Regions from separate parts of the Bradyrhizobium sp. IC4059 genome, predicted to be linked through region 3. Evidence: predicted binding sites of a transcription regulator. Region 3 holds the regulator's gene; each other region holds the start of a gene.
The links. Region 3 encodes LexA, which represses DNA repair genes until DNA is damaged. Its sites were predicted from a motif close to TGTTCNNNNTGTGTTCNG; they were not measured.
Positions count from the first base shown of each region.

Region 1: I6F12_RS27990 (YifB family Mg chelatase-like AAA ATPase) is a predicted target of LexA. The motif match lies at 1,430-1,447, and genes of this name have one in related genera.
Region 2: recA (recombinase RecA) is a predicted target of LexA. The motif match lies at 1,190-1,207, and genes of this name have one in related genera.

Region 1 is NZ_JADYVH010000010.1:174,529-177,801, forward strand. It holds gene I6F12_RS27975 (AAA family ATPase) at 1-33, shown strand, start outside; gene I6F12_RS27980 (tetratricopeptide repeat protein) at 153-950, opposite strand; gene I6F12_RS27985 (PilZ domain-containing protein) at 1,031-1,276, opposite strand; gene I6F12_RS27990 (YifB family Mg chelatase-like AAA ATPase) at 1,505-3,043, shown strand; gene I6F12_RS27995 (hypothetical protein) at 3,152-3,273, shown strand, end outside.
Region 2 is NZ_JADYVH010000006.1:65,896-69,168, reverse strand. It holds gene recA (recombinase RecA) at 10-1,098, opposite strand; gene I6F12_RS19540 (hypothetical protein) at 1,423-1,623, shown strand; gene I6F12_RS19535 (hypothetical protein) at 1,777-1,947, shown strand; gene I6F12_RS19530 (DUF2798 domain-containing protein) at 2,496-2,747, opposite strand; gene I6F12_RS19525 (hypothetical protein) at 2,983-3,162, shown strand; gene I6F12_RS19520 (hypothetical protein) at 3,204-3,273, opposite strand, start outside.
Region 3 is NZ_JADYVH010000005.1:172,424-175,696, reverse strand. It holds gene I6F12_RS17395 (hypothetical protein) at 77-511, opposite strand; gene lexA (transcriptional repressor LexA) at 897-1,598, opposite strand; gene glp (gephyrin-like molybdotransferase Glp) at 1,775-2,983, opposite strand; gene I6F12_RS17380 (hypothetical protein) at 3,115-3,273, shown strand, end outside.

The DNA of each region.
Region 1 (3,273 bases), on a different contig from region 3:
CGCAGCTCGGCCCCGCATCGCAAGGCGTCGTAGGCGCGGCTTATTTGAGCATGATCTCCGCGCAAACGCCTTCCGCGTTTGTCGCGAGGGAAAACCGCTTCACACTTTGCGCTGACGCGGCCCTTCGGGTCCGGATCATGCTCTAGGGCGGACTACCTGTCCGCCCGCTGCTGCTTTTTCGCCAGCAGCTGCTTCAGCGCCGCGACCTTGGCCGCGCCCTGGTCCGGCGGCAGATCTGCCTTGACGAGGATTTCGGCCTCGGCCTCGCGACCCTGCAATCCCAGCACGAGCGCCAGATTGGCGCGGACCCGCGCATCGTTCTGATTGCGCTGATGGGCGCGGCCGAGCACCTGTTCGGCCTTCGAGAGATTATTTTGCAGCATGTAGGACAGGCCGAGATTGGACAGCACGGTCGGCTCGTTCGGCACGATCTTCAACGCCGCGGCGTAATATTGCTGGGCTTCCTCGTTGCGGCCGAGCTGATCGAGCACAGCCCCTTGCGCCGACAGGATGCGCCAATCGGGATCCTCGGGCGAATGCGCCCGGCCGAGGACGTCGAAGGCCTGCTGGAAATTGCCGTTGTCGGCGAGGGCGCGGCCGTAGCCGGCGAGCAGCGCCTTGTTGCCGGGACGGGCGAGCACGGCCTGCTCCAGCACTGCGACCGCCTGCGCGCGCTGGCCGCTGCCACGCAGCGCCTTGCCGTATTCGAGAGCAATGGCGGGATCGCTCGGCTTGGCGCGATAACGCTCGCGAAGTGCGTCCATCTCCGGCGTGGGGTCGGCCTTGCTGTCGGACTTGCCGTCAAGCTTGGCGGCGGACTCCCGCTTGCCGCCGAGCGCACCGGTGACGTCGTCGATGCCGGCCGTCTGACAGCCGCCGAGGGCGAGGATCAGGACGGCGGAACACAGATATCCCGCCGGGGATAAGGCGAGGAACGAACGCTTGGGCATACTCTGATCACTCGGCAACTGATCAGAGATGCTTACCCATTAACGCTAAAGTCCCGTTAAGGAGGCGCGCCTGTTGAGGTTCAGTCGACGAACTCGGCGCCGAATTCGCAGCCGATGCGCCAGCGCAGGCGGCATTGGCGGGAATAATCAGGCGCGAAGATGATGGTGAATTGCGGCGGCACTTCCAGAAATTCCGCCACCACTTTCACGCCGCCATCCGAAATGTCCGTGATCGTGCAATCCCGCGGCAGCGAGCCCGCGCCAAAATGGATCTTGGCGAGGCGGCTGCACACCCGACGTTCGCTTCTCCGGCGATTTGCAAGCATTTGAACTGTTCACCCGTTAGACCACGGCCCATCCCGCAGCCCTAGGAGTAGCGGACATTCGTTGGAATGTGCTGAGGAGAGAAGGCGGCATTCGAGACGTAGTGTCTGGGCTGCGTTTACGATTGGTTAGGATTTGACCGGCCGCCAAGCGATTGTTCCCGTATTGTTCTTGCGGAAACGGCCGCGCTCTGCTACCCCTAATTGCAGCAATGGGCAGGCTGGTTCGGCATGGTTCAGCGGGTTTCTACCGTCGCCTTTGAGGGGATCGAGGCCCGTGCGGTCGACGTGCAGGTGCAGGTCGCGCCCGGCCTGCCGGCCTTTGCCATCGTCGGCCTGCCGGACAAGGCGGTGTCGGAGGCGCGCGAGCGGGTGCGCTCGGCGCTGATCGCCTCGGGGCTGGCGCTTCCGGCGCGGCGGATCATCGTCAATCTGGCTCCGGCGGACCTCCCGAAGGAGGGCAGCCATTACGACCTGCCGATCGCGCTCGGGCTGATGGCCGCGATCGGCGCCATCCCGCCGGATGCGCTGACCGGCTTCACCGTGCTCGGCGAGCTCGGCCTCGACGGCTCGATCGCGCCGGTGGCCGGCGTCCTTCCCGCCGCGATCGGCGCCAATATGCGCGAGGAAGGTCTGATCTGCCCGGCGTCCTGCGGCTCTGAAGCGGCGTGGGCGAGCCCGGACATCCAGATCATTGCCGCACACTCGCTGATCCAGATCGCCAACCATTTCAAGGGCACCCAGGTGCTGTCGCGGCCGACGCCGAAGGTGCATGAGGCCGCCGCATCGACGCTCGACCTGCGCGACATCAAGGGCCAGGAAAGCGCCAAGCGCGCGCTGGAGATCGCGGCCGCCGGCGGGCACCACCTGCTCATGATCGGCGCGCCGGGCGCGGGCAAATCGATGCTGGCCGCGCGCCTGCCCTCGATCCTGCCGCCGCTGTCACCGAGCGAGCTGCTCGAGGTCTCCATGATCGCCTCGGTCGCCGGCGAGATCGAAGGCGGCGCGCTGACGGCGCGGCGCCCGTTCCGCTCGCCGCACCATTCCGCCAGCATGGCCGCGCTCACCGGCGGCGGCGCGCGCGCCAAGCCCGGCGAGATCTCGCTGGCACATCAGGGCGTGCTGTTCCTCGACGAATTGCCGGAGTTCGATCCGCGCGTGCTGGATTCGCTGCGCCAGCCGCTGGAGAACGGCGAGGTCGCGGTGTCGCGCGCCAATCATCGCGTCACCTACCCTGCCCGCTTCATGCTGGTCGCGGCGATGAATCCCTGCCGCTGCGGCAATGCGTTTGAGCCCGGCTATGCCTGCAAGCGCGGCCGCATCGACCGCTGCACCGGCGATTACCAGGCGCGCATCTCCGGTCCGCTGATGGACCGCATCGATCTGCGCATCGAGGTGCCGGCGGTGACGGCCGCCGACCTGATCCTGCCGCCGCCGTCGGAAGGATCGGCCGAGGTCGCCGCCCGCGTGGCGGCGGCGCGCGACATCCAGCTGGCGCGCTATGCGGATGCAGGCCTGCCCCATGTCCGCACCAATGCTGAAGCCCCCGCCTCCGTGCTGGAGGAGATCGCAAAGCCGGATGCGCAAGGCGCCAAGCTGCTGCGCGACGCCGCGGAGACCATGCGCCTGTCGGCGCGCGGCTATCACCGCGTGCTGCGGGTGGCGCGAACGCTGGCCGACCTCGACCATGCCGACAAGATCGGCCGGCTGCACCTCGCCGAAGCGCTGTCGTACCGCGCACTCGCGGAGGATGTGCGCCAGCTGGCTTGATCATTCCGCGCATCAACCCGGCGGTAACGACTTTCCTTTACGCTCTGCAAACCATAAGGCCCGACGCGTTTCGGTTGTGAGTTCCCGGGGCCTAGCGAGTAGAGCGTCATGTTGCGTTTCAAGTTCCTGGCCTCGGCTGTTCCCCTGTTGGCGGCTGCGGTGTTCGCCCGCGCCGAGATCGGATCGGTGTCGCATCCCTGCATCGCGTTGGGCGACACATCGGTCGAGCT
Region 2 (3,273 bases), on a different contig from region 3:
CGTTAGGTCTTACTCGTCCGCCGGCTCCTCGCCGTCGGCGTCGCGCTCCGGCGTGCCGGCGAGAATCTGCTCGGCGATCAGGCCGGAATTCTGGCGGATCGCGGTCTCGATCTTGGCGGTGATGTCGGGGTTGCCCTTCAGAAACGCCTTGGCGTTCTCGCGGCCCTGGCCGAGGCGCTGGCTGTCATAGGAGAACCAGGCGCCGGACTTCTCGACGATGCCGGCCTTGACGCCGAGATCGAGGATCTCGCCCATCTTGGAGACGCCCTCGCCGTACATGATGTCGAACTCGACCTGCTTGAACGGCGGGGCCAGCTTGTTCTTGACCACCTTGACGCGCGTGGTGTTGCCGACCACCTCGTCGCGCTCCTTGATCGCGCCGATGCGGCGGATGTCGAGGCGGACGGAGGCGTAGAATTTCAGCGCATTGCCGCCGGTGGTGGTTTCCGGCGAGCCGTACATCACACCGATCTTCATGCGGATCTGGTTGATGAAGATCACCATCGTGTTGGATTTGTTGATGGAGGCCGTGAGCTTGCGCAGCGCCTGGCTCATCAACCGTGCTTGAAGTCCCGGCAGCGCATCGCCCATCTCGCCCTCGAGCTCGGCCTTCGGCACCAGCGCCGCCACCGAATCGACCACGAGAACATCGACCGCGCCCGAGCGCACCAGGGTGTCGCAGATCTCCAGCGCCTGCTCGCCGGTGTCGGGCTGCGAGATCAGGAGCTCGTCGATGTTGACGCCGAGCTTGCGGGCATAGACCGGATCGAGCGCGTGCTCGGCATCGATGAAGGCGCAGATGCCACCCTTCTTCTGCGCTTCCGCCACCGTATGCAGCGCCAGCGTGGTCTTGCCGGACGATTCCGGCCCGTAGATCTCGACGATGCGCCCCTTGGGCAGGCCGCCGATGCCGAGCGCGATATCGAGCCCGAGCGAGCCGGAGGACACCGCCTCGATGTCCATGGAGCGGTCGTTCTTGCCGAGCTTCATCACAGAGCCCTTGCCGAACTGGCGCTCGATCTGAGAGAGCGCGGCAGCCAGAGCTTTACTCTTGTCCATGGAGGATCCTTCGACGATACGCAGGGCAGTTGCGGACATTGGGTCGTGCTCCTTATGGCGAGGATTCGCGTGAGGGACAAACGGTTGCGAGGCAGCTCGGCGATAAAAGCAATGTACCCCATTTGTTCTACGTTCGCAATATGTTCTTTTGCGGATTTTGTCTTTCTGACTGGACCAGGAGACAACGGAGCTGGTCGAACCGGCCATGCTGGATCGTCACGCCGTCCGCACTGCGTGCACAACTGAACAGACGCGGATCCACTTCTGGATCCTAATGCATCATCACCGCGCGGACCCTGGCCACTATCGGTGATGAGAACGCTGACCTCGCGCTCCCGCCTCCTCGCACGGAAAGAGCGCGCCATGTTGAAGCGACGACGTTTCAAGCAGCAACTGACCCTTCAGGACCGGCTGTCGGCATGGGTGAAGCAGGTCCGCGAGCAGGCGTCCAAGCTACCTCCCGGGCCGGAGCGGGACGCGCTGCTCAAGAAGGCGCGCCAGGCCGACGTTGCCAATCATCTGAACGATTGGGTCAAATCGCCGGGGCTGCAGCCGCCGGAATAGCCGCCTACGCCGGGTTCCTCGAAGCGACCATGACCGGGATCAACGACGCGCGACTGGGCGCCGTCATGTTTCCGTAATCCTACGGCACCGAACCTTTTCGCGGTCTCGGGCCTTCTGTGGGGATGGGACCGCAACTTTTGGGGATCTCTGGTCATGACGAACAACGACACGCAGCACGATACGCTGAGGCGAAAGCCGCTGCTGGACGCCGCCCACGAGGAGATGGTGAAGTTCGAGCGCAAGGAAAACGAGTTCCGCAAGAAGGACCGCGAAGAGCGCGCCGCCGAGCTCCGTCTGCCGCTGAACGAGATCAAGGTTCATTAGGCACTGCCAGGACCGCCGTCCGGAGCGGGCCAGGCCCGCCCGCGATGCGGCACTCCGCTCTGTTCCTTGGCCGGAACCTCCGATCGGCATCGCCGGTCGGGGCGCCGCAACCGCGGATGCAGTAGGTAGCTGAATACTACCAGCAACCCATTGGCGAAGCGATGAAATCGCCAGGACCCCTACTGTGCATGGGGTTGTTTTGCCACTTTTGAGAGGCAAGGCGGGCCGGCGCCGTCGATGGGACGGCCCAGCACGTCAGTTCCGTCTGCAGCAGCGCCTGCTAGAGCACCGCCAGCAGAACCAGACCTATCACCAGCACGACGAAGCCAGCCGCCGTCGCGGCGGCGAATGACCGCTCTACGTTATCCATATGATGCCACCCCGTTTCCGGCGCGCCACGTTTCCCCCATGGCTGCGCCGAACGGATAAAATCTTGCCGACGGGTGTGTCCGCAGTGGTGCGGACGGATGTCGAAATTGGGACCGGTACGGGGCCAGTCTGCGGCCTCGCGCGCCTGCTTTCGTCAGCCAGCCGGCTAGCTCGCCCGGCTACCGGCCGGCGCGGGGCTCCCGCTCCTCCTGGGTCAGGCGCAGCGAGAAGGCGCGGATCGCGGGCGCCGCCAGCAGCACGACCGGCAGCATCGCAGCCCATGCGATCAGCCAGGACGCCATCCAGTGCCGCACGAAGAGCATCGGGCTGCCGGCGGGAAAGCTGGCGATCCCCGCCGCGATCAGCGAGGTCAGCCCGGACTGGATGATGCCGAAGACGAAATGCGAGTAGCGGCGGGGAATGCCGAGCATGAGGCGCCCATGGTTGCTTGCCCGTGATCGGCAAGCAAGGCACATGCCGTTAACCTAAAGCGGATCCGGCGCCGCAGGTTGGAACCGCGGCCTGCCGAACGCATCGCGTCCGGGCTCCAGGAACTTTGTTCATGGTCGGAGAACCACGGAGGCCGTGGGCGACATTTTGCTTTCTGCGGAATATTGCGACGACCGACATGTTTGCAGGCATGAGGGTGAATCGTGGGAGGTGACCATGAATCACAGGGGCGTCGAGTTCACCATCGCCAAGACGGCGATTCCCGGAATCTGGCAATGGCAGTTTCGCATCGGCGACCGGATCAAGACCGAGACCCGGATCGACCTGCTGGCGATCCGGCGCGTGCAGCTGCGCATCGACCGGGAGCTGAAGGCGATCGGGCGAAAGACGGCCTGAACCGTTTCGACCTCATGCGCCAAAGCGCGCCATAGCCAGCGTCAGTCCGCGCTGGGCAGCCGACGCATGGTGAACTCGATATCGCCGCCGGGCAATTCGCGCCAAGTCTCG
Region 3 (3,273 bases):
CAAACTCACCGGGCTCGCCGGCCTCAGCCGGCGACGGCAATTTCAATCCCGGGCTCGGCCTGTCGGCCGAAGGGCGTCAGCCGATCGGCAGGCGCGTGATCGTGGGCCGCGTGTCGGCGACGATCTGCGGCTTGTGCTCGCGCTCGGGGGCTGGCTGCGTCACCGGCAATTGCAGCACGGTCGCGCGCTGGCCTTCGACGAGCTGCGTCACCAGCACGTATTTGCCGTCGGGGAATTCGATCGCGTCATGATGGCGATCGGGAATGTGCGGGTCGATCTTGCCGAACTTGCCGACGCGAGAGTTCACGGTGCGCGTCCAGATCCAGCGGTTGTCGTAGCGGACGTTGTCGGCGAAAGCGAGCTCCGTCCCCGGCAGCAGACAGACCGCGACGGAGGGATCGGCTTCGGAAGCGAAACCGCGCGTCGAGGTGCCGCGGAAGGTTGTCGTGACGATCGTCTCGCCGACTTCGGCGGGGCGCGTCGCGACGGCATGCAGGCTGTAGTCACACATCGGGTGCTCCTCATGCTGGGATAGCGACCCGCGTCTCTTTCGAGGCGCAGGCCTCTATCAGAGTGGAAGCATACAACGCTCTGCTCGGTTATGGGCAAATCTGCGGCTCGCGTCCGCAGCGCGCGATCACATTATCTTTCCCGGATTCGATAGGAACAAACCTCGCGTCCTTGCATTCGGCCGGAGCTATCAGCACTGCCGGCACAACTCTACCGGCGAAGCAGAAATGGCTGCGCGCCTGCGCGGGGGAATGTCGCGCGGGAAGATGGACCGGACAGCCGGCGCAGAACCAGAGAAACCGTCCAGCCGGAGCGGACAAGTATCCGCTCCGATCCTGGATCGCCGATGCCGATCGAAACGCGCGCGGCGCTTGATGTTTCCCGTATCAGTACTTCCGGTAAAGCCCGATCAGCTTGCCCTGGATCTTCACGCGGTTCGGCGGAAGAATGCGGACCTCGTAGGCGGCATTGGCGGGCTCGAGCGCGATCGAGGCGCCGCGGCGGCGGAAGCGCTTGAGCGTGGCCTCCTCGTCGTCGATCAATGCCACCACGATGTCGCCGGTATTTGCGGTCTCGTTGCGCTGGATCAGCGCCATGTCGCCGTCGAGGATGCCGGCCTCGACCATCGAATCGCCGCGCACTTCGAGCGCGTAGTGCTCGCCCGAGCCGAGCATGTCCGGCGGCACGCTGATGGTATGGCTGCGGGTCTGCAGCGCCTCGATCGGCGTGCCGGCGGCGATGCGGCCCATCACGGGCACCGCGACGGGGCGCTCGCCCTCGTCCGCAGGCGGGCTGGAGCTCGCGCGCACCTTGCCGAGATTGCCCTCGATCACGCTCGGGGTGAAGCCACGGCGATTGCCGGCGGCGGCCTGGAGCTCGGGCAGCTTGATCACCTCGATGGCACGGGCGCGGTTGGGCAGGCGGCGAATGAAGCCGCGCTCCTCGAGCGCAGTGATCAGGCGATGGATGCCTGACTTCGAGCGCAGGTCGAGCGCATCCTTCATCTCGTCGAAGGACGGCGGCACGCCGCTTTCCTTCAGACGTTCGCTGATGAATCGCAGAAGCTCGTATTGTTTGCGCGTCAACATCTCGACCAAAGTCCCCCGGTTGATGTCGTTCGATTCCGACACGATGAAGCCGGCACTAAGCCGCTACATCCTCGAAACAAATCATGAACGGACACTATATGTTCGATATGTGTTCCGCAACTGCTTAATTTATGGTGAACGCGGCCAAGCTCGCGGAATGCGTGTGGCTGGGCGGCTCAGACGGGCAGCCGGAGCACCTCGCAAGGCGTGCCGGCCTCGGCCTTCGGCGCGAACGGTGCGCGCACCAGAAGTACCTGTGCCGCAGCGAGATTCGCAAGAAGGGAGGAGTCCTGATGGCTGACCGGAAGGGCGACGCGCGTGCCGTCGTCGCGCTCCTCCAGCCGCGCACGCAGATAGTCCTCGCGCTGGTCGTTGGCGGCGAGATCGCGGCCCAGCACGGCGCGCTCGCGCCGATGATGAATCGCTGAACGGCCCGACAGGGCGCGAATCAAGGGGACCATGAACAGGAAGGCGCACACGTAGGACGACACGGGATTGCCGGGCAGGCCAATCACGCGCATCGCGCCTATCCGACCGTGCATCATCGGCTTGCCCGGCCGGATCGCGATCTTCCAGAACGCCATCGCGATGCCTTCGCCCTTGAGCGCCTGCTGGATCAGGTCGTGGTCGCCGACCGAGGCACCGCCGGTCGTGATCAGGATGTCGGCGCCGCTCTCGCGCGCGCGGCGGATGCCGGCGGACGTCGCCTCCAGTGTATCGGCGGCAATTCCGAGGTCGATGGTCTCGGCGCCCTCGCTGCGGGCGAGCGCATGCAGGGCATAGCCGTTGGAATAGACGATCTGGCCGCGACCAGGCGTGGTGCCCGGCATCACGAGCTCGTCGCCGGTGGCGAGAACGGCAACCCTCGGGCGGCGGATGATGGCGAGATGCGGATGATTCATTCCGGCGGCAAGGGCGAGATCGCGCTCGGTGAGGCGGATTCCCTTGCGCAGCAGCACGTCGCCTTCGCGGAAGTCGACGCCTGCAGGGCGGATGTGCCGGCCGAAAATGGCGGCTTCCTTGATCGTCACATGTTTGCCGTCGGCAGCCGTGTCCTCCTGGATCACGACGGCATCGGCGCCGTCGGGAACGACGCCGCCGGTGAAGATCCGCACGGCTTCGCCGGGGCCGACGCTTCCCGCGAGCGGCCGGCCCGCCGCGACCTCGCCGACGACGGTCAACCTCGAATCGTTTGCCGCGTCGGCCGTGCGCACGGCATAGCCGTCCATCGCCGACATCGCCTCCGGCGGCTGCGTGCGCCGCGCCGCGACATCGCGGGCGAGCACACGATGGTAGGCCTCGTCGAGGCAAACCATCTGTTCAGCCAGCGGCTCGACGCCGGCCAACACCGCAGCAAGCGCGTCAGAAACCGGCATCAGGGCCACGGGCGAACTCCGCAACAAATCAGGACTGGGTCGGCAAGTTCTAGCCGAGCGGAGGAGCTGAAGCAAAAGGCCTCCCTTGCCAGCCAGGAACCACACTTCCTTTTGGTCTCGACCCGGCTTATCTTCTGCCAATGACAGAACTGCTCGAAAAGGCGCTGAAGGCCGTGCGGCGGCTTCCTGCGGATAGCCAGGACGAGATTGCACGCGCCATGTTGGCGTTGAGCGACGCCGGAGAGGAGGCTGAGGAAGTCGATCCCGGTCATCTTGCGGCGGTCCTCGAGGGGCTCACG